DNA from 4 places in the Mesobacillus sp. genome. Region 1 is predicted to be linked to each of the others. Evidence: predicted binding sites of a transcription regulator. Region 1 holds the regulator's gene; each other region holds the start of a gene.
What was found. Region 1 encodes Rex, which represses fermentation and respiration genes when NADH is low (regulators of the CRP and FNR family bind a similar motif). Its sites were predicted from a motif close to TTGTGAAATATTTCACAA; they were not measured.
Positions count from the first base shown of each region.

Region 1 (5,591 bases):
TCCCGGATCTTATCTGGGACTTTTTTTGTGGTTTTGGCTGCTGGAGAAGAAATATGGGGATAGGGAATGTAGTGAATTTCGGTAACAATATGGAAGTATTTGAGATGAACTTCACCATATATCGCAGTGGATAAAGAAATAATATATAATATAGCCACCACAAAACTATTCTTTCCACATTATCGACAGCTGAGCTGTTAATAGTGAAAAACATAAAAGAAAACCGGACAATCAATGTCCGGTTTTTTGTGGATAACTGAATATAATTATTAAGCAAGCTCTGCCCATTCTTCCATCAGTTGTTCAAGCTTCTCTTTAGCAGCTTCAATTTTGTTATTAATTTCTGCTGCTTTTTCATGATCCTGGAAAACTTCAGGATCGCATAGAAGTTCCTCGTATTCGGCAACTTCTGTTTCCAGCTTTTCGATGGTTGCTTCGACCTCTTCCATGCGGCGTTTGCGCTGGCGTTCGAGTTTCTTTGCTTCTTTATCCTGTTGATAAGTATTTTTATCCTGTTTTGAATTATCCACAGAAGAACTGCCGGCATTTTTTGCAGCCTGGGCTTCTAAAGCCTTGAGTTCTTCCTGTTCAAGCTTCTTTTCAAGATAATAATCATAATCACCAAGATATTCGGTCGCGCCATTACGATCAAGCTCAATGACCTTTGTGGCTATCCTGTTGATAAAATAACGGTCGTGGGACACGAATAGGATTGTGCCTGGATAATCGATCAAGGCGTTTTCAAGAACTTCCTTGCTGTCCAGGTCCAAATGGTTCGTAGGCTCATCCAGGATCAGGAAGTTGGATTTCTGCAGCATCATTTTTGCAAGCGCAAGACGGGCCTTTTCGCCGCCGCTTAAAGTAGAAACGATTTTCAGTACATCATCTCCGGAAAAAAGGAAGTTTCCGAGTACTGTGCGGATTTCTTTTTCCGATTTTAGCGGATATTCATCCCAGAGCTCATTCAGTACCTTTTTATTGGAGCTTAGCTCAGCTTGCTCCTGATCATAGTAGCCAATCGACACATTGGACCCATAGTGGATACTCCCTGCAAGTGATGGCAGTTTTTCCACAATCGTTTTCAACAATGTGGACTTGCCGACTCCGTTCGGTCCGACGAGGGCAGTACTATCGCCGCGGTTTAGATGGAAGGTGATATTCTCGGACACCATCTCCTGGTTGTATCCTACGGCTAGTGAGTCAGCCTTCAATACATCGTTTCCGCTCTGCCGATCAATCTGAAAGCTGAAGGAAGCCGATTTTTCGTCACCCATTGGCCTGTCCATGCGCTCCATTTTATCCAGCTGTTTACGCCGGCTTTGCGCTCGTTTAGTAGTGGATGCGCGAGCCAGGTTGCGCTGGATGAAATCCTGCAGCTTGGCGATCTCATCCTGCTGCTTTTCGTAAAGCTTCAGGTCCCGTTCGTAGTTCTCAGCCTTCTGGTCCAGATAAGAACTATAGTTGCCCGGGAATTTCGTCAGCTGGTGGCGGGAGATTTCATAGACCTGATTGACGACCTTATCCAGGAAATAACGGTCGTGGGACACAATCAGGATTGCGCCAGGGTAGCCTTGCAGATACTGCTCCAGCGACGAAAGAGTGTCAATATCCAGGTGGTTCGTCGGTTCGTCCAGGATTAAAATATCCGGGCGGGTCAACAGGAGCTTGGCTAATGCAAGTCTTGTTTTTTGGCCCCCGCTTAAAGTGGATATTTTTGTGGAATAATCAAAGGAATGAAAGTTCAGGCCATGCAAAACTGAACGGATGTCCGCTTCATACTGGTATCCGCCTTTTTCCTTAAACTGGACCTGCAGAATATCATATTCTTTTAGAACTCTGTCGTATTCTGTCTGGTTTGACAGGATGTCAGGATCCGACATTTTTTCCTCTAGCCGGCGAAGGTCCTTTTCCATGCTGTGAAGATGGGAAAAGACGCCAAGCATTTCGTCCCAGATGCTTTTCTCGGACTCCAGCCCAGTATTTTGTGCGAGATAACCGATGCTTGTACCCTTTGGACGGATGATTTCACCGCCATCATGGCTTTCATGTCCAGCGATGATTTTGAGGAGGGTCGATTTTCCAGCCCCATTGCGGCCAACAAGGGCAACACGGTCATTTGTCTGTATTTCAAACTTTATATTCGATAAAATAAGATCAGCAGCAAAATATTTTGAAAGCTGATTAACTTGTAATAATATCATTTTTTTCACCTCTATTGCCTTAGAGATAGTGTACCCCATTCAAATAGGCTCGGCAATATATGCGCCCCCTTCAAATGAAGGTTTGGCAAGGAATTTGTGAAGTTGGCAACAAAGTTCACACACAACTTTGTGAAAATAGTGTATTATTTTGTTTGAAAGGAGCTTGAACATGGCAGAGTTTACTCATTTTAATGAAGAAGGCAGGGCGAAAATGGTTGATGTCAGCGACAAACCTGAAACGGTTCGTACAGCGGTTGCCCATTCGAGCATCATTGTTAATGAAGATATATATGTAAGAATTACTGAAAATAAAATGAAAAAGGGCGATGTACTGGCTGTTGCCCAGGTTGCCGGCATCATGGCAGCAAAAAAAACGTCGGAAATCATTCCGATGTGCCATCCGCTTCCATTAACAGGGATTGACCTTTCGTTCGATTGGGAGCAAAATGAAAGTGACTATATTTTAAATATCACTGCATCTGTAAAAACAAAAGGGAACACCGGTGTAGAAATGGAAGCGTTAACAGCAGCTTCAGCATGTGCGCTGACTGTTTATGATATGTGCAAGGCCGTGGATAAAGGAATGGTGATCGGCAAGACATACCTCGTCGAAAAAACCGGCGGGAAGAACGGTGATTTTAAGAGAGAAGATAAGTTGATTTAAATCTAGAACAGGGTGGAGGATGGAGTATGACGAACGAGCCTATGAAAATTCCGCAGGCAACGGCAAAACGTTTGCCGCTGTACTACCGTTTCCTGCTGAACCTGCATTCATCTGGGAAGCAGCGGGTTTCATCAGCTGAGCTAAGTGAAGCGGTAAAGGTTGATTCTGCCACAATCAGAAGGGATTTTTCCTACTTTGGTGCGCTTGGCAAAAAAGGGTATGGATATAATGTGAATTATCTGCTTACCTTTTTCCGGAAGACACTTGATCAGGATGAGCTCACGAAAGTGGCGCTGATCGGGGTAGGTAATCTCGGTACAGCCTTTTTGAATTACAATTTTTCCAAGAACAATAATACGAAGATTGAAATTGCCTTTGATGTTGACCCGGATAAGGTTGGCACGAAGATTGGCGAAGTGCCGGTCTACCATATGGATGACCTTGATAAAAAGGTGGTCGAGGAAGGCGTGCAGGTTGCGATCCTGACTGTTCCGTCAGCTGTTGCCCAGCCGATTACCGATCGATTAGTCCAGGCAAATGTCAAAGGGATTTTGAACTTCACGCCTGCAAGACTGAATGTACCTTCATCCATCAGGATCCACCATATTGACCTGGCGGTAGAACTGCAATCATTAATTTATTTCCTTAAACATTATCCGACTGATGTCGAAACAGAAGCAGAAGAATTGTAAAAGAGATAGCCTCTTCGAGTGGAAGGGTTTAATTTATAGACAAAAGGGCCCGGAATTCCGGACCCTTTTTTGGTTTGAAGGACAGACATGAGTGTTGCTTTAGAATAATGAAATTCATTTGTACGATAACTGCAGTCTATGCCTCTTCAATCGAAGAGGCTATTTTTTTTGGATTTGTTTCAGTTTGAAATGGAACAGGATCATCCTGATGCCAGACCCGAAGTCGAAGGTAGCGAGCAGGACGAGCAGGTATGTGAAAAATCCCCAGCCAGTTTCATTGACATTCTGGATGGCGAAGTAGGTGAACAAGCTGCCTAACAAGATGTAGACAATGCCTGAAAATAAAGGAGATTGTCTCATTAATTAAAGTCCCCCAATAAAGCTTTGGATTTTTTCTGCTTCTCTTATCATTCTCTCAATGTCTTCTCTGAATACGGACTGAAGCAGGACAACGAATGTATTCATTGTAACATGGGCAATGATCGGTACGATGATTCGTTTTGTTTTTACATATAGGAAGGCAAAGGTAAAGCCCATCGCGGAATACAGGATGACATGCTCAGGCTCCATATGAGCAAGCGCAAAAATAACCGAACTGATCAATGCCGCAAAAAAGAAGTTCATTTTTTTATGAAGGCTGCCGAAGATGATTTTCCGGAAGACGATTTCCTCCAATATCGGACCGATGATTGAGCTCACAAGGATGACGACGGGGAAGCTTTCAATCAGGTTGATGATATCCTGGGTGTTCTCCGAGCCCATTTCAATACCGAGCATCTGTTCAATGCTTGCCGCGATGGACTGGGCCATCAATGCCAGGAACACACCGGCTATCGCCCAGGCTGCCGAACTTGCTGGCGAAGCCATTCCGCGTAAATCATCCTCCATCCTCTTTTCTTTTCGTAAAATAAGCAGCACGATGACCAGAGTTAGACTGAAACTGATCACAAGCCAGTAAGGAATCGAGAGTGTTTCCATCTCTTTCAGGCTTTTGCCCATTGCAGCTCCTACGAATGCTACAATCGGGAGGCCAACAAGGCTTGAAAGCTGCATGGCAATATAAATGATGATGATGTACCAATATTCCTTTTTCAATATGCTAATCTCCTTTAGGGCAAGTTCATAAGTTTATATACGATTCAATTCTATAAAGGTTCCGTTGTTACACTATCTCTCCATTTTACTAGCAGAGACCCTGAAAGTTCAAATTGCAGGTGCCTGGCTTAAAAAAACGGTTAAAGATCATGAGGCCGATGCATACTCTTTAAGGTGGACTTTTTTAGGGATGTCCGATCCCCTAAAAGCCTTGCTGCAAAATCGAAATAAATCGGGAAATAGCTGATTTTGTCGCGGTAATCCCGGCAGCTGGGGATTAATAAATTTTATAAAAAAAATTGGACTTCATGCTTGCAAAAAAAATGGAGATTCATTATTATATAAATTGTGTTAGCACTCTATCGAGGAGAGTGCTAATAAAATAATCTACATATAATTTGAGGAGGTTGTTTCACTTGATCAAGCCATTAGGTGATCGCATTATTATCGAGCTTGTTGAGTCTGAAGAAAAAACTGCAAGCGGTATCGTTTTACCCGACACAGCGAAAGAAAAACCTCAAGAAGGTAAAGTTGTAGCTGTGGGCACAGGCCGTGTCCTTGAAAATGGGGAGCGCGTAGCACTTGAAGTTGAAGTTGGCAACCGCATTATCTTCTCAAAATACGCAGGTACAGAAGTGAAGTACCAGGGAACTGAATACCTGATCCTACGCGAAAACGACATTTTAGCAGTTGTAGAATAATAACTGTTAACGACAGTACGTTATAAAACCAAAAATTTGAGGAGGTTTTTTTACGATGGCAAAAGACATTAAGTTCAGTGAAGAAGCACGCCGTTCAATGCTTCGCGGAGTTGACGCTCTTGCAAATGCTGTAAAAGTTACTCTTGGACCAAAAGGACGCAACGTGGTTCTTGAGAAGAAATTCGGTTCACCACTGATTACAAACGATGGTGTAACAATTGCTAAGGAAATCGAGCTT
Region 1 covers NZ_JBYNSB010000028.1:3,793-9,383, forward strand. Annotated here, with positions in the region: gene AC3EBE_RS10915 (ABC-F family ATP-binding cassette domain-containing protein) at 270-2,201, opposite strand; gene moaC (cyclic pyranopterin monophosphate synthase MoaC) at 2,371-2,865, shown strand; gene AC3EBE_RS10925 (redox-sensing transcriptional repressor Rex) at 2,892-3,557, shown strand; gene AC3EBE_RS10930 (YdiK family protein) at 3,717-3,917, opposite strand; gene AC3EBE_RS10935 (CPBP family intramembrane glutamic endopeptidase) at 3,921-4,652, opposite strand; gene groES (co-chaperone GroES) at 5,069-5,353, shown strand; gene groL (chaperonin GroEL) at 5,409-5,591, shown strand, end outside.

Region 2 (5,591 bases), on a different contig from region 1:
ATAGAAACCAGGTTCAACATGCTCATTGATTTTAGCAATCGGAACGTAATCTCCGCGTTCCCACTTACGGTATATTTCAAGCCCCTTTTGCGGGGTCCGAGTGGCATTACGTGGATTATACCTTGGCAGCGGATTTTCTCCGTTAAGTGCAAGAACTTCCATCCGCACTTTCGTTTGTTTGTATGCTGGTGTATGTGTCACGACATCCACTGCCCCGCCCGTAAGAAGGTTAACCGCACTCTCGTGGCTTGAGGAGTGCATTGGAACATAGACCGTTTTTCCTTCCACACGATCCGTTACAAGGACTGGCAGCTTAATTGCTCCATACGGTGAGACAAGACGAACGAGTGAACCGTCTTTTATGCCGCGTTCTTTTGCCAGTTCCGGCGATGTTTCCACGAACACTTTCGGGAATTTGTAATTAAGTCCCTCTGATTTCTGTGTTAAGTTTCCTTCATGGAAGTGCTCCAACAGACGTCCATTATCTAACGAGAGATCGAATTCCTGCGGGAACTCCATTGGCGGAATATAATCGAACAAACCGAAACGCGCTTTTTTATCTGGAAAATTAAAGCCGTCTTTGAAAAGCAGCGGCGTGTTGGATCCATCAAGAGAACCCCAGTGGAAACTGTTCCACCCTTCGAGTACATCATAATTACACTGGCTGAAGAAAGGAGTTAAGCTTGCCATTTCATCAAAAATCTCACTCGGATGCGTATAATTCCATTCAAAGCCCATCTTTTTAGCGAGCTGTGTCAGAATCCACCAGTCTGGTTTACTATTGCCTAGAGGCTGCAATGCTTGGTATAAACGCTGCACACGGCGCTCAGTATTGGTAAACGTTCCATCCTTTTCAAGAGACGGAGCACCTGGCAAGATAACATCTGCAAATTGAGCAGTTGTCGTTAAGAAGATTTCTTGAACAACAAGGAAATCCAACTTCGCGAGCATCGCCTGTGTATGGTTCGAGTCCGCATCGACCCATGCCATATCCTCACCAGCTACAAACATCGCTTTCATCTCGCCTTTATCGACAGCACCTAGCATTTCGATATTATCAAGCCCAGGATTTTCAGGGATTTTCACCCCATAAGCCTTTTCAAATTTTTCACGGAATTCAACATTTGTTACGGATTGATAGCCAGGGAAGATATTTGGCATTGTTCCCATATCTGCCGCACCTTGGACATTATTATGTCCGCGTAATGGGTAGGCACCAGCGTTTGGACGCATCATGTTGCCTGTTGCAAGAAGCAAGTTCGCAATGGCCACAGATGTGTGCGAACCCGCGATATTTTGCGTTACACCCATTCCCCAGCAGATCACGGTTCCATCTGCATCCCGGATCATTTCTGCCATTTGGATTAGGGTTTCCTCCGAAATACCCGTAATCCTCTCGGCCTCATCCAAACTATAAGGCTCCATCATTTCCAAAAATTCATCATAATGATTCACATGTTCTTTGATAAATTCCTCATCATGCCAGCCTTGATCAATCATATATTTCGTAATAGCGGAAAGCCATACATAGTCAGTCCCTTGTTTTGGACGAACGAACAAGTCTGCACGGTCACCCATTTCATGTCTGCGTACATCCACGGTGATTAATTTTTGACCGTGAAGTTTCTGTGCCCGCTTAATCCGCGTGGCAAGTACAGGATGTCCTTCTGCAGGTGCGCATCCCACGAGCATGACAAGCCCTGCACCTGCGATATCCTGAATCGTTCCTGAGTCCCCGCCAATGCCTCCAGTTTGCTGTAACCCCCATGAAGCCGGGGACTGGCAATAACGAGAGCAGTTGTCCACATTATTCGTACCAAATACTTGACGTGCCAGCTTTTGGATGAGGTAATTTTCCTCGTTCGTAATTTTAGATGAAGAAATAAAACCAATTGCATCACTGCCGTATGTTTCTTTAATACCGCCAAGCCTCTCAGCCACTAAAGAAAGAGCCTCATCCCAGCTTGCTTCTACAAACACATCACCTTTACGGATTAAAGGTGATGTAATTCGTTCTTGAGAATTGACAAAATCCCAGCCGAATTTTCCTTTTACACAGGTTGAAACACTGTTTACAGGAGCGTTTTCTGATGGTTCAATCTTAAGGATTTCACGGTCTTTTGTCCAAACTTCAAAGGAACAGCCCACACCGCAGAATGTACAAACCGTTTTTGTTTTCTCTATTTTCGTTTCACGCATGGCTGCTTCTACTTCTGAGACGGCCATGATTGTTTGATAGTCAGGCTCTACTGCTTTGACGATGTCAATCATTGGTGTAAGCAAGTCATCGGAAATCCCTGTCATGAATCCTGCATTTCCAAGCATCGATTTTTCCATCAATGCGTTACAAGGACAAACTGATACACATTGTCCGCAGGATACACAGGATGACTCATTGATGCTTTTCCCCCCATCCCATAAGACGCGCGGCTGCCCGCTTTCCCAGTTGATGGTCAGCGTTTCATTCACTTGAAGATCCTGGCAGGTTTCTACACATCGCCCGCATAAAATACATTGATCGGGATCGTAGCGATAAAACGGGTGAGATATATCTACTCCATAGCCCTTAGAACGATGGGGCCGTGTCTGGTGTTCGATCCCCATTAGTTCTGCTGTATTATGTACACGACAATTGCCATTGTTATTGTCACATACCGTACAATATAATAAATGGTTTTCCAGTATCCGATCCATTGCTTCCTCTTGGGCATTCTTTGCAAGCTCAGATGAAGTCAAAATATCCATACCGTCTTCGATCTCAGTGGAACATGCACGCATAATGCTGCCATTTACTTCACACATACACGTATCACAGCTCTGTACCGGTCCAAGAACATCAGAATAGCAAATGTGCGGATGCTCCATATCTTGTTTTAGTAAATAATCTATAATACGAGTCCCTTTTTCCACTTGGTGTGCTGTTCCGTTAATAAGAACACTCACTTTTTCCTTCACTGTAAGTCCCCCTTTGTAAAACAAAGAAATCTATCGTACTTCAAAAAAAATAATATTTTCTTAATTGTTAACTTGCTTTCTTAATCCTTGAGTTTGCTTTTGAAAGTGATTGAAGGGAATCCTTGTGAACCATCCAATAGATTAAGGCTACAAAAACACCGCCGCCAATCGCATTGCCAATTAAAACAGGAACAAAGTTAGCTGCATAATCACCCCATGTCAAGTGCCCCGCAAAGATTGCCGCAGGGATGACAAACATATTAGCCACAACGTGCTGAAAACCAATCGTTACAAAAGCCATAATTAAAAACCAAATAGCAAGTATTTTTCCGCCGATATCATCGGCACCAAAAGCCAGCCAAATGCCTAAACAAACGAGCCAGTTACAGCCAATAGCGGAAATTAAGGTTTTAATAAATGGTTCATCGACTTTTGCTTCTGCTATCGCAACGGTTTTGGTCAGGAATACACCTGTTTCCGTTAATCCAACTATGTGTCCAAATAAATAAGCAACAAAGATTGCTCCAATAAAATTACTTACTAAAACTAACAGCCAATTTTTACCCAGTTGCGTTAGGGTGGCACGCTTTGCCATAACAGCAATCGGAAGTGCCATCATATTTCCCGTTAACAATTCTCCACCTGCAATAATGATTAACATTAGACCCACCGGAAAAACTGCTCCGCCTAAAAGTGAGCTGAAGGAACCCCATTCCTGTGGTAAGTTTGCAATAACTCGAATGTCTAATAAGAAACCAAATGATATAAAGGCTCCACCTAAAAACCCTAATAATAGTGTATGAGCAGGCCGCATTGAGGCCTTCTTGCTTCCAGCTTCAACCGCTAATTCCGCGATTTGCTGAGAACTGTGAAACGCCATATTCATCTCCTCCAAAAATTGATTTTGTAGTGTTTCTCAAAACATAAGGACTATAATCCACCTCTTTGATCCTAGTTTTAGAAGTAGATAGGAGTTGAAAAGCGCGATAGAAAAAGAACGCAAAAAAGCCCACTATAAACCGGTTCACATGCCAATACATGTACCGTTTTACAGTGGGCTGACAGCTGAGCATTTTCTTATACTAGCAATCCTTCCCGCAATAAACAATGGAGAAACAGGATGTACAGTCAATCTCATTAACCTACATCAATGAACTTTCCATTCTCTACAAATCCTTTTAATTTTAAAATAGATTCATTGTGTTGTGAACATTTTATGAACTTTCTTATGTGTTATAAAAATTATAGGGATTCTCACAAAAAAATTCGCCTCTTCATTTAATCAATCCTATCCTTGATACAACTTAATGGATGTATTTAGAGTGCATGTAGTTATGCTAAATGATATCCAAACTGGATCTGAATTAAAATGGTACACAGTTGTGGGGTAATGTGTTCATTGAATGTCTATTTTTCGGAGATCTCCCTGCCTATCCAAATAAGCAGAGCAACTCCCCCTCACTCCAAAAAAACCGCAAATTTGGAAAAGAAATCACCTCCCTTTGTCTCTATATTTTAAATAGGAGGAGATAAAATTGGCTTTTATAAAAAAAATGGATTCGTATCGCATCTATATATACACGCGTTTTTGGTCGCAGTTCTTTTTTACATTTATCTTTACGGTTAACTTGCTATATCATGTGAAGGTCGTGGGTCTTGATCCGCTGCAGCTGGTTCTGGTCGGGAGTGTCCTGGAGGCGGTTGTTTTCATGTTCGAGATACCGACTGGGTTTGTGGCGGATTTGAAGAGTCGCAGGCTTTCGGTGATTATTGGGTATTTTTTGATTGGGGCTGGGTTCCTGATCGAGGGCTCGTTTCCGTATTTCGCGGCCGTATTAGTGTCGCAAGTTCTTTGGGGAATTGGTTACACGTTTACAAGCGGTGCGCATCAAGCCTGGATTGCGGATGAGATCGGCGAAGATCGTGCTTCTGAGGCGTTTGTTAATGGTGCAAAAGCTGGAACCCTTGGAGAAGTGATCGCGATTCCTTTGAGTATGCTGATTGGGTACTTTTTCATGATCAATCTGCCGATCATCATTGGCGGATTATGCATGGTGGGATTGGCTGTATTTTTGCTTTTCTTTATGAAAGAAGAGAATTTCAAACCGGTTCAAGAGGAACATACATCCACCTGGAAGACGCTGAAGACGAATATGAGCCAGCTGATCCATTATACAAAGGCCAGTTATCTGATGCGGATCCTATTCCTGATTAGTTTGTTTTTCGGGCTCTATAGTGAAGGCTTCGACCGGCTATGGATTTCCCATTTTCTTGAGGAATCGGGTCTTGCACACATGACGGAGGGAAATCTGGTCATCCTGTTTGGCAGCATTAATTTTGCCGTTATGCTCCTTTCATTTGTGACGCTTCATTTTATCAGCCGGAGTTCTCTCCATCAACGGTTGAGCACCATCTATAAATCCTTGCTGATCGGTTGTGTCCTCATTATTGTGTCGCTGGCCGGTTTTGCTTTTTCGACCAGTATCATCAGCCTGCTGTGCTTTTATCTGATCATCCAGGGTACAAGGTCTGTCATGGCACCGCTTGAGGATACATGGCTGAATAAAATCATTCCTGACTCCTCGACGCGTGCGACCTTCTTTTCGGTAAAAGGCCAGGTTGATGCAATTGGCCAG
Region 2 covers NZ_JBYNSB010000012.1:453,868-459,458, forward strand. Annotated here, with positions in the region: gene fdhF (formate dehydrogenase subunit alpha) at 1-2,955, opposite strand, end outside; gene AC3EBE_RS04770 (formate/nitrite transporter family protein) at 3,023-3,835, opposite strand; gene AC3EBE_RS04775 (MFS transporter) at 4,491-5,591, shown strand, end outside.
Region 2: AC3EBE_RS04770 (formate/nitrite transporter family protein) is a predicted target of Rex. The motif match lies at 3,858-3,875, and genes of this name have one in related genera.

Region 3 (5,591 bases), on a different contig from region 1:
GCTTCGGTTGCTTTTCCTTCTATATCCGAAAGTTTTCATAAGGTTTTGAGGAACATTTGATTTCATCAAAGTTGAAATCCATGCGGATCGATTCATTCGGCAGCACCCCCGTTTAGATTAGAGGATATAATAACTACCCTCCATATTTATTATTGGATTCTTTGGGGCCAATATTCCGGAAATCATTGTCATTGTGTTTTGTCAGATTAAATAAGGCTTTACAATGTCAATTGCAGCCTGTAATTTTTCAGCGTTCTTTTTGTACATTTCTTTAGCCTCTTCTGAATCGGTTTCGAGTGAAAAGAGCTCCAAATCTGCCTGGCACTTATTCAGCATAGCCAGAAGCAGTTTTCTTGGCTGGGGTGACGGGACTTGAAGCTGATCATCATATGTATCGATGGTTAAAACGCCATAAGAATCAATTTGTCCAATGAAAACGTTATCGAGAGTCACACCAAGGTTCGCCAGTTCAATATCAAGCCAACCACGATTTTTTCCTGCTGAAGTCAAAGAATCATGCAACACTTTTCCATCCATTATGACAGTTTGACTTTCTTTTTCCGGTGCGACTGCAATGTTGAGATCTTTGGGCGTTAAAGGCTGAAGTTCTTTTTTTAGCAAGACACTTAAATCACCTTTCGGCTCAAGAACTGCAAATTCAACATCAGCTGTTTTAAAGACATTCTTTTGGCGCAATAATGAATTTAGCTCATCGATTGTATATTTTTCCTTTTTCATATTTTCTTCAAGGACCTTCCCATCTTTAATCAAGACGGTTGCTTTCCCCTCTACCGCATCTCGAAAAGCTTTACTTTTAATGGAAGCGACATCAACAAAATAAGTAAATGCTCCAAAGATGGCGATTGCTAACACGCCATGGAACATATTGCCGTCAAGTCCCATAATTACCTCTCCGGCAATACTTCCTATAGTGATGCCAGCAACATATTCAAAAAATGAAAGCTCTGAAAGCTGTTTTTTTCCGCCAATCTTTGTGATTGCGAACAAGGTTACAACAAATAAAAAAGACCGGATAATAATTTGCGTCCATTCAGACATGAAAATTCACTCCTAAGCTACCCTTTATATTGAGGCTCCTCTACTTCCAGCTGGTTTTTTCGTGCTTCTAAGTCTTTTTTAATTTCTTCCATCACCAGCATTGTTTCATGAAATACTCTGCTGGCTTCCTCTACAGTTGAATTTAATGCTAGTGATGAAAGCTGGGCTTCGATGCCTTTAATGGTGGATAAGCATTGATTTACATTCGCTGCAACAGTCATCTCTGGTTCACCTCTTAGGTACAGGAAAAGGGCTGGCTGCACCAGCCCTCCCTGTTTTTAGGATTTATATTGCGGTTCTTCCTGCTCAATTTGCTGAAGCCTTGGCTGGATACTGTCAATAATCGACTGCGTTTGAGCCGCAGCTTGCTGGTAAAGTTGTTTTGCCTGTTGGTTTTCTGTACCAAGCGCGAAGGTCTCAAAGCTTGCCTGTGCACTTTTTAATCCTGCAATTGTTTGTTTTACCTGTGCTCCTACTGTCAAATTGATTCCCTTCTTTCAAGAAAATTTGGTACTATTTTAGTATTGCTGTTTTTCACCGGATTATTACTCGATTTACTTTGTAAAATAAAAAGCCATTGGCAGGAATGCCAATGGCTATTTTTCATTAACAATGACCCTTGTATTATAAAGTCCATATCCATTTTCCCACTTTGCATGTATTTCCATCGCGTAATCCCCTGCCAGGATGTCAATTTCCGAAAAGTTGAGAACAGACCCTGCAAGGCTTTTATACGCAAGAGAACCAGTTTTCATATCCCATAAATAGCATCTCACCGAAACAGGGTTATTTTCAAAGCTTAGTTTTAAATAATCAGTGGATTTCATCAGAATCGGTTTATCGTTTTTTACCATTTCTATCGGATCAGTATAAGATGAAGCCTTCGCTGACCGGCCCCATTTTTCAAGTGAATATGTATCTGCTTCTAGAACCGTCCTGTCATGTGCTTTTTCAAGCTTCAGGATATAAGGTCTGGGCGTGTAGTTAGTGTAGGCTGACCAGCTCAAGAAACATAATAGTGACATTAAGATTAATGTGATCCACCATACGGGTTTTTCCACTTCTCCGCCCCCTGAACCTTCATGATTACATACCAATAAGTAGACGGTTCAAGAATGGGGAAAGTTTCAAAATTCATTGAAAACTTATTGTGTGTCTTACAAACTTTGCAATGTAACTTTTCTTACATGCAGATTTTCGCTGGGGAATTATAATGTACTCAAAAAAGCATGGTGATATTATGATCAATCAAAGTGTAATGAACAATGGGCAACCACTTTTCGCTGATTACAATAAAAATCCTTATATCGTGATTTGGGAAGTTACAAGAGCATGCCAGCTGCAATGTATTCATTGCAGAGCAGACGCCCAGAATAAACCTGACCCTTTTGAGCTGACAACAGAAGAAGGCTTTGAACTGATTGACCAGATTTTTGACATGGACAATCCGATACTGGTATTTACAGGCGGTGACTGCATGATGAGGCAAGATCTTTTCGACCTGGCTGAATATGCAGTGAAAAAAGGAATGAGGGTTTCAATGACACCAAGTGCAACCGCTAACGTTACAAAGGAAAAAATGCAGCGTGCCAAAGCTGTAGGTTTATCCCGCTGGGCCTTTAGCCTTGATGGCCCGCGACCGGAAATCCACGATCATTTTCGCGGAACTCCAGGTTCTTTCGAGTTGACGATCGAAAAGGTTAAATATCTAAATGAATTAAATATGCCGCTTCAACTGAATACGGTCATATCTAGATATAATTATGATTACTTGGAAGAAATGGCCGAACTGATGAAGGAAATGAAAGTTGTGATGTGGTACATATTTTTCCTAGTCCCAACTGGACGAGGCCAGCTCGATGCATGTTTGACGCCTGCACAGCATGAAAAGGTATTTCGTTGGCTGTATGAGCTAAGCAAGACTGCTCCTTTCGATATTAAGACAACAGCTGCTCAGCATTACCGAAGGGTTGTCTATCAGCAAAAAAACCGGCAACACAAAATTGCCGGAACGACGATTCATTATCAGGATACTTTGACGAAGGATATGGCATCACAAATAGATGGACTTAAACGGGCCCCTATGGGTGTAAATGATGGTAACGGGTTTGTATTTATATCGCATACTGGGGATGTGATGCCATCCGGCCTGCTCCCTCTTGTCTGCGGGAACGTCAGGGAACAGAACCTTGCTGATATCTATAGGGAATCAATTATTTTTAAAGAGCTTAGAAATCCCGACAACTATAAAGGTAAATGTGGTGTTTGTGAATATCGCTATGTTTGCGGAGGCTCACGGTCGCGGACTTATGCCGTGACAGGTGATTATTTGGACAGCGAACCCTTTTGCGTATATATACCTGAAGCTTTGAGGAAAAAAGAAACAGTCAAATAAATTAAGTGGGCATATTTTTGAGTTAGCATTTAATTTGTTCTCGGTGAATGAAGAGTCTGATTCTAATTTTGACATATTCATGACATTGTTGTTTACTGTGATATAAAGCACGGAGCTGTGACCGTCCTTCGTTTTAAAATATAATTAACGAAAGGATGGTGCAATTATGACAATCTCGATTGAACAAAACGCATTTAAATGGTTTGAAAAGGAATTTGATTCTCCTAAGCCGTTTTTCATCCGCCTTTATCCACAATACGCAGGATTCGGGGACAAAAATAAAGGCTACAGTCTGGCATTTGCACTTGAAACCCCTGCTCTTGCAGTACAGCAGCAGGAAATTGACGGAATTACCTTTTTTGTTGAGTCAAACGACTCTTGGTTTTTTGATGAAACAGACGTTGAAATAAAATTCAGTGAGATGAACCAGGAAATTTTCGCTTCCTATCGTGAAACTCAATAATATTTTAAAAAAAGCAGCGAGCCTCAAAAAAAGAGGCTCGTTTCTATTTACATTTCCTTCGGTGCTCTGATCCCAAGCAGTCTAAGTCCTTCCTCAAGCACAATATTCACCGAAAAAACCAATGCCAGGCGCATTTCTTTTTCAGGATTTTCCTCGAGAATCCGGACTTCGCCATAATACTTATTGAAAGCTTGTGATAGTGTGATGATATATTTTGCTATTAATGAGGGATCATAGTACTCAGCTGCCCTTTTGATGATGCCGGGAAACTCTAGCAGCTGGGTTATGACAGGCCACTCAGCTTCACAGCTTCCTGTAAAGTAGGTATCAGAAACCTCATTCCCAGCTTTCCGAAGAATGGAATTGGCACGTGCATTTGTATACTGAACATATGGACCTGTTTCTCCTTCGGCCTTTAGCATATCATCAAGGGAAAACTCAATATCATTCATCCGGAAATTTTTGAGGTCATGAAAAATGATCGCACCAGTACCAACCATTTGGGCTGCTTCTTCCTTGTTCCTTGAACCCGGGTTTTTTGCATCGATATTTTTAAGTGCCAATTGAATCGATTCATTCAGGACATCTTCGAGAAGGACTAGTTTTCCTTTCCGAGTAGACATTTTCTTACCATCCTTGAGAATCATCCCAAAAGGAATATGAATGATGTTTTCAGCCCATTCATATTCCATTTTAACCAGTACAGACTTCAGTTGTTTAAAATGAAGGCTTTGTTCATTTCCTACAACATAAACTGATTTGGCAAACTGGTAGTTGTCGTATCTGTACTTCGCTGCTGCCAGATCTCTAGTTGCATACAATGTGGCTCCATCTGATTTTTTTATCAGACAAGGGGGTAAATCACTTTCACTCAGCATGACAACTCGGGCTCCCTCGGACTCTTGCAAAAGGCTTTTTTCTTCAAGGATTTGAACGATAGCATCCATCTTATCATTATAAAATGCTTCTCCAGCGAAGGAATCAAATTCGATGCCCAGAAGTTCATAGATTCTCGTGAATTCTTTCAGTGATTCTTCCCTGAACCATTTCCATAGTTCTATTGCTTCATGATTTCCATCCTCAAGCCTTTTGAACCAGTCCCGCCCCTCCTGCTCAAGCTCAGGTTTTTGCTGCGCCTCCCGATGGAACTTTATATAAAGTGCAAGCAATTCGGCAATTGGGTTATTTTTAACCGCTTCCTCGCTTCCCCAATGCTTAAATGCTGTTATCAGTTTGCCAAATTGAGTTCCCCAATCACCCAAATGATTAATCCTCACTGGTTTCCAACCGGTTTTTTCCAAGATAAGGGCAATTGAATTTCCGATCACTGTTGAACGGAGATGTCCCATTGAAAAAGGCTTGGCGATATTCGGAGATGACATATCTATCGTTATATTGGCATTCTCGCCGATATTTTGATACCCATATTGATTCTTCCTTTTGCAAATAGCCGAAAGAACCTCATAGGTTACTGCAGGTTTATTCAGAAATACGTTAACATAACCACCTACTGGCTCCACTTTTGAAAAAATCGAGTCATCGGCCGAAAGTTTACTGCTGAGTTGTTCAGCTATTTTTGCAGGGTGTTTTTTCTTCATTCTTGCCAGTTGAAAACACGGAAAGGCTAAATCTCCCTGGTGCAGATATTTAGGTTTTTCTATAAGCTGCTCAATT
Region 3 covers NZ_JBYNSB010000025.1:62,571-68,161, forward strand. Annotated here, with positions in the region: gene AC3EBE_RS09815 (hypothetical protein) at 1-96, opposite strand, end outside; gene AC3EBE_RS09820 (DUF421 domain-containing protein) at 202-1,059, opposite strand; gene AC3EBE_RS09825 (DUF1657 domain-containing protein) at 1,077-1,322, opposite strand; gene AC3EBE_RS09830 (DUF1657 domain-containing protein) at 1,338-1,541, opposite strand; gene AC3EBE_RS09835 (hypothetical protein) at 1,656-2,120, opposite strand; gene AC3EBE_RS09840 (TIGR04053 family radical SAM/SPASM domain-containing protein) at 2,300-3,454, shown strand; gene AC3EBE_RS09845 (HesB/YadR/YfhF family protein) at 3,621-3,917, shown strand; gene argS (arginine--tRNA ligase) at 3,965-5,591, opposite strand, start outside.
Region 3: AC3EBE_RS09840 (TIGR04053 family radical SAM/SPASM domain-containing protein) is a predicted target of Rex. The motif match lies at 2,175-2,192, and genes of this name have one in related genera.

Region 4 (5,591 bases), on a different contig from region 1:
CCATCCCTTGGAGTTCAAATAGTTAACTGAGAATTATTTTCATCTTCAAGAAAAAGTGTATCATCAATGATTATCATTTTCAATGGAAAATGCCTAATTGTCACACTTATTTAACAAATTCGGCAGAAAACGGCCTTGCTGAGAAAATTTATGCTCATATGCGGTCAGTTCTTTCAGCGCTCTTTCTTCAGCCGGAATTCGGATAGACAGGATCATGATATTCAGCAGGGTAAATGCAATCATGGTAACAAAAGCATTGAATATTAATGGGATGACAATCAACTCAACAGCAACAATTAAATAGTTTGGATGCTTAATGAGTTTGTAGGGCCCCTTTTTGATTACCTTGGCTCCTGGTAGAATGATGATCTTGGTATTCCAGAAACGTCCTAATGAGGTCAATGCCCATACCCTCATCGCCTGGGTGATGAGGAAAACCGTCAAGAGCAGCGGCCAATAGGCAGATAAATCCTTTTGAAAATAGATGACCTCCAACATGAATGAGAGAAAAAATGCAGTATGGATGGCAACCATTGCGGGATAATGACCCCTTCCGAATTCAATCGCTCCCTGGCTCTTCATCCATTTTTCATTCCTTCTGGCAATGACCAGCTCTGTTAGTCTTTGAAATATGATAAAACCGATAAAAAACAAGAATGGCAGCATCCTACTCCCACCTAACCAAAAGTAATTCGGAACTGAAACCCGGACCCAATGCAGCTGCGAGACCGATGTCTCCTTCGCGGGCAGTTTCCATGAATCGCCTTAAAACATATAAAATGGTCGCTGATGACATATTTCCATACTCCTTCAGGACATTCAACGATGTTTCAATCATATCTTCCGGCAATTCCAGCGCAGCGACATAGGCCTCAAGCACCTTTTTACCTCCTGGATGGGCTATAAAATGGTTCAGATCTTGGACTCGTATACGATTGGTATCTAAAAAACGAAATACATTCGGCTGGAGCCATTTCTCGATTATGGTCGGAATGTCTTTTGAAAAGACAACAAACAGGCCGTCATTCTTAATTTCCCAGCCCATGACATCAAGTGAATTCGGCATTGTTGTCGATTGTGTATCCAGAATCCTTGGCGTCGCCCGTTTTTTTGAAAGATTTTCGAATCCAGAATCCTCACCACATACCAGGGCACAGGCTACCCCATCCGCAAATAAAGAGGTACCCACCAAATTGCTTTTTGATCGGTCATTGCGCTGAAAAGTGAGGCTGCAAAGCTCAATGGAAAGGACAAGTACTTTCGCTTTTGGATATGCAAGACAATATTCATATGCCCGGGAAAGGCCGGATGCTCCCCCTGCGCAGCCTAGTCCCCATAATGGGATCCTTTTAGTATATTGTGACGATGGCAGGATATTCATAATCCTTGCCTCTATGCTTGGAGTTGCCAGGCCAGAGCTGCTGATCGTGAAAATTGCATCAATGTCCTCTAAAGATACTTCAGTTTTAAGGAATTCCTGGCTGGTAAGGCATTTAGAGATTGCCTCTGCTCCCAATTTTACCGCTGACTCAATATAGGCATTATTTTTTTCTTCAAATGAGTGATCCTTTTCAAACCATTCTAGGTCTTTCGCAAAATGTCTTTTCTCAATCTGGCCATTCTGAAACACAGTTAATAGCCTTTTTATATCATTAAATGATTCCTTAAAAAGTTTTTCAGCAAATTCCATGACTCTTTCCTGTTCTATCGGATATGGAGGCACTGCTTCTGCTGCTGATATGATTCTGGGCATTTTTCATACTCTCCTCACATATATGTACGGTTACTTTTTCCATTTACCCGAAGAGTATGCAAACAAACTAAAGCAAGGGAAATAATGCGGTGAAGATGTTTGTATTTGATCCTTTATACTTGTATTTTTGTTATTAGCTGAAAAAAAAAGACTTTCTCCATAAAGGGAGAAAGCCTAACGTTTTGAAGGAGTTGCTGTGCGATTTCATTATAACTCGCCACACCAGTCAGAACATTATAAAATCATTACCAGTTGACAGCATCAGAATCCGTGAATGGTCATGCCGCCATCGACGAACAAGGTTTGGCCAGTCACATAATTGCCTGCATCAGAGCTTAAGAAAACAGCTGGTCCCACTAGTTCCGGCAGCTCTCCGATTCTCTTCAAGGGGGTTACCGCCAATATATCATTCACATATGCTTCGTCCGATAACAGTTTTTCAGTAAGCGGTGTCTTAAAATACCATGGCCCGATGGCATTGACATTAATGCCATACTGGCCCCATTCCATTGCAAGAACCTTGGTCATTTGAATCATGGCGGCCTTAGTTGCTGCATAGACCACACCAGTCCTTAAAGCAACCTGTCCAGCAACCGATGCAATATTAATGATCTTTCCGCCAGTTCCCTGCTCCTTCATAAGCCTTCCTGCTTCCTGTGAAACCATGAAAGCCGATTTCAGATTGGTATCCATGATGGTCTGCCATTCCTCATCACTAACATCCAACGCCTTTGAGCGGATGTTCATACCAGCATTATTCACGATGATATCAAGTTTTCCCCACTGAGCATATACATCTGTCAAAGCTTTATGTACATCTTCCCTTTTAGTTACATCAGCAGGCAATACCAATGCTTCCCTGCCCATGTCCCTAATGATTGAGGCAGTTTCGTTTAAGTCTCCCTCTGTACGCGAAAGCAGCGCAACGTCTGCACCCGCTTCTGCAAGGCCAATTGCAAGCGCCCTGCCAATTCCACGTCCTGCACCGGTAACGGCTGCTTTTTTCCCTTCAAGCTGAAAAGATGGTAAAAACATAAATATCACCTTTCTCTTTATTAAATTGTATTTATTCTACCACAGTCTTCATTAGATGAGCGGATTTATAACCTGAAAGAATTTCGAAAGTGGATTGTACAGCATGTTATCCCTAATCCGCCCCGCAGAGAAATCAAAAGACTCAGTCTTCATACAATTGAAAAAGACTGCAGACAAGCCCGAGGTTCAACATCGAGTTTGTCTGCAGTCAGTCTGATTAAATCATATAGTGATGCCATTAAAGGATCATACATCCCTGTCATTCGATTGCTTTTGCACTTCAATCCAAATCTTCTTTTCCGCTGCACTTCCGCATTTTTTGCAGATCTTCGCTTCATCATAGAGCAGTCTGCAATGATCACAATAATACTTCTGCATATCCTTTCACTTCCTGAAAAAGCATTTTCTAATATTTTATTATTTGATTTTTAATTGGTGATTTCGTTTTATTACTTTTATTTAATAATTTGTCAACTCGTTTCATCACATATCATCTCTTCAGACCACTGTTTTGCTCATCTTTTCACATCATAGTTTTCACACATTATTCACAATTGACCAGGCCTTGATGTGACTTAAATCACTGTATTCACGCGTTTTCACCATTAACATAGTAAATACATCAGGTATGAACAATTTGTGAACTGCTCAAAACCATATTTACGTTTCCAAATTGTTTTGTATTATGAGAGTGTACTGATCAAATTAATTTATTTACTGATTTATCTATTCGAAGGGAGTGGACCGGGATGGCACAGCCTGGGATCGGAAAGAAAACGAACACAAAGGTAGAAGATCGATCTTCTCTAAAAGGAACACTTGCATCTGTTTTCTTGTTGGGGTTCTTTTTAATCATCACTTGGGTAGGCGTTTATTTCTTATTTGTAAATCGTTTCTAATAGAGAAAAAGGGGAGAAAAAAGCTATGCATATTCATAAGTTTGAAAAAATCTGGCTAATATTCGGGATCACGACCTTGCTCGTTTTCCTGTCGGTAATTGGCGTAAGCGCCTTTTACTTAGGCAATCAGCCACCAAGCTGCCTTGCAACAATCAATCCGGAAAAGGTTGATACAACCGCACCATTTGATAAGCCAGGCCTTAAGAAGGTTGAAGGCAAGGAATGGGATTATGAATTGGTCTTCGTTGCGTCTGCCTTTTCCTACAATCCTGGACAGGTCGAAGTTCCAAAGGGAGCAAAAGTGAAGGTAATCGCTACAACAAAAGATGTAATTCACGGTTTTGAGGTAGCTGGAACAAATATCAATATGATGCTTGAACCGGGCTTCATCAGTGAATATGTCACAACCTTTGATAAGGCCGGAAGCTTTCTGATCGTTTGTAATGAATACTGTGGTGTTGGTCACCATATGATGTCGTCTAAAATTGAGGTGGTAGAATAATGAGTACGAATATATTAAATACAAAAGTCGACCGCCGCGATGGGAAATTGGCGATGGCCCACTTTTATGTAGCATTCATCGCACTTGCAGTCGGAGGCCTTGCTGGCCTTTTGCAGACACTTGTACGCTCGGGTAAATTTGAACTTCCAGCAGGAATTGGCTATTATCAAATTCTTACCGTCCATGGTGTGGTTTTAGGTTTAGTACTGACTACATTCTTCATTATGGGGTTCCAGCTTGCTGCAGTCAGCAAGACGTCAGGTACACTTACAGACAAACAGCGTCTGACAGGCTGGATCGGCTTTTGGCTGATGACAATTGGCACTGTTATGGCAGCAGTGATGATTCTTCTGAATGAAGCATCTGTTCTTTATACTTTCTATGCCCCTTTACAGGCACATGCACTTTACTATGTTGGGCTCACACTTGTTATCGTGGGCAGCTGGATTGACGGTGCAGCTTTGATCATGGCTTATGCATCCTGGAGAAAACCAAACCCAGGAAAGCCGAGCCCACTGTTAACTTTCATGGCTATCGTTAACACTCTACTATGGATTGTCGCCACGATTGGTGTGGCAGCAACAGTCCTTTTCCAATTGCTTCCTTGGTCTCTGGGCCTGGTAGAGCGTGTCGATGTTTTAGTAAGCCGTACTTTGTTCTGGTATTTTGGGCACCCGCTTGTTTATTTCTGGTTATTGCCTGCTTACATGGCCTGGTACGCAATTGTACCAAAAATTATCGGCGGAAAAATTTTCTCGGATTCCCTGGCAAGGATGTCATTTATTTTGTTCCTGCTTTTCTCAATTCCGGTTGGTTTCCACCACCAGCTGATGGAACCTGGAATTGACCCAGCATGGAAATTCCTTCAGGTTATCCTGACTTTCCTTGTAATTATACCATCTTTAATGACTGCTTTCTCACTGTTCGCTACTTTTGAAATGTATGGACGTTCCAAAGGTGCTACCGGCTTATTCGGCTGGGTAAAAAAACTCCCTTGGGGTGATGCGCGATTTGCTGTTCCATTCATTGGAATGCTTGCTTTCATCCCTGCAGGTGCCGGCGGCGTAATTAACGCTTCCCACCAGCTGAACCAGGTAGTCCACAATACTATCTGGGTAACGGGTCACTTCCATTTGACACTTGCAACTTCTGTAGTCTTGACATTCTTTGGGATTTCTTACTGGCTGATCCCTCACCTTACAGGAAGAGTTCTTACAAAAGCGATGAATAAGCTGGCTATTATTCAGGGTGTGATTTGGGCAATCGGCATGACTTTCATGTCAGGTGGAATGCACGCAGCTGGCTTGCTTGGTGCACCTCGCCGTTCTTCTTTCTCGACTTACGGGGGAGCTGAACAGGCTGCAGAGTGGATTCCTTACCAGGTTGCACAGGCGGTGGGCGG
Region 4 covers NZ_JBYNSB010000050.1:105,738-111,328, reverse strand. Annotated here, with positions in the region: gene AC3EBE_RS19565 (isoprenylcysteine carboxyl methyltransferase family protein) at 94-663, opposite strand; gene AC3EBE_RS19560 (type III polyketide synthase) at 668-1,753, opposite strand; gene AC3EBE_RS19555 (SDR family NAD(P)-dependent oxidoreductase) at 2,015-2,788, opposite strand; gene AC3EBE_RS19550 (hypothetical protein) at 3,035-3,166, opposite strand; gene AC3EBE_RS19545 (cytochrome c oxidase subunit 2A) at 3,538-3,687, shown strand; gene AC3EBE_RS19540 (cytochrome c oxidase subunit II) at 3,713-4,189, shown strand; gene AC3EBE_RS19535 (b(o/a)3-type cytochrome-c oxidase subunit 1) at 4,189-5,591, shown strand, end outside.
Region 4: AC3EBE_RS19545 (cytochrome c oxidase subunit 2A) is a predicted target of Rex. The motif match lies at 3,300-3,317, and genes of this name have one in related genera.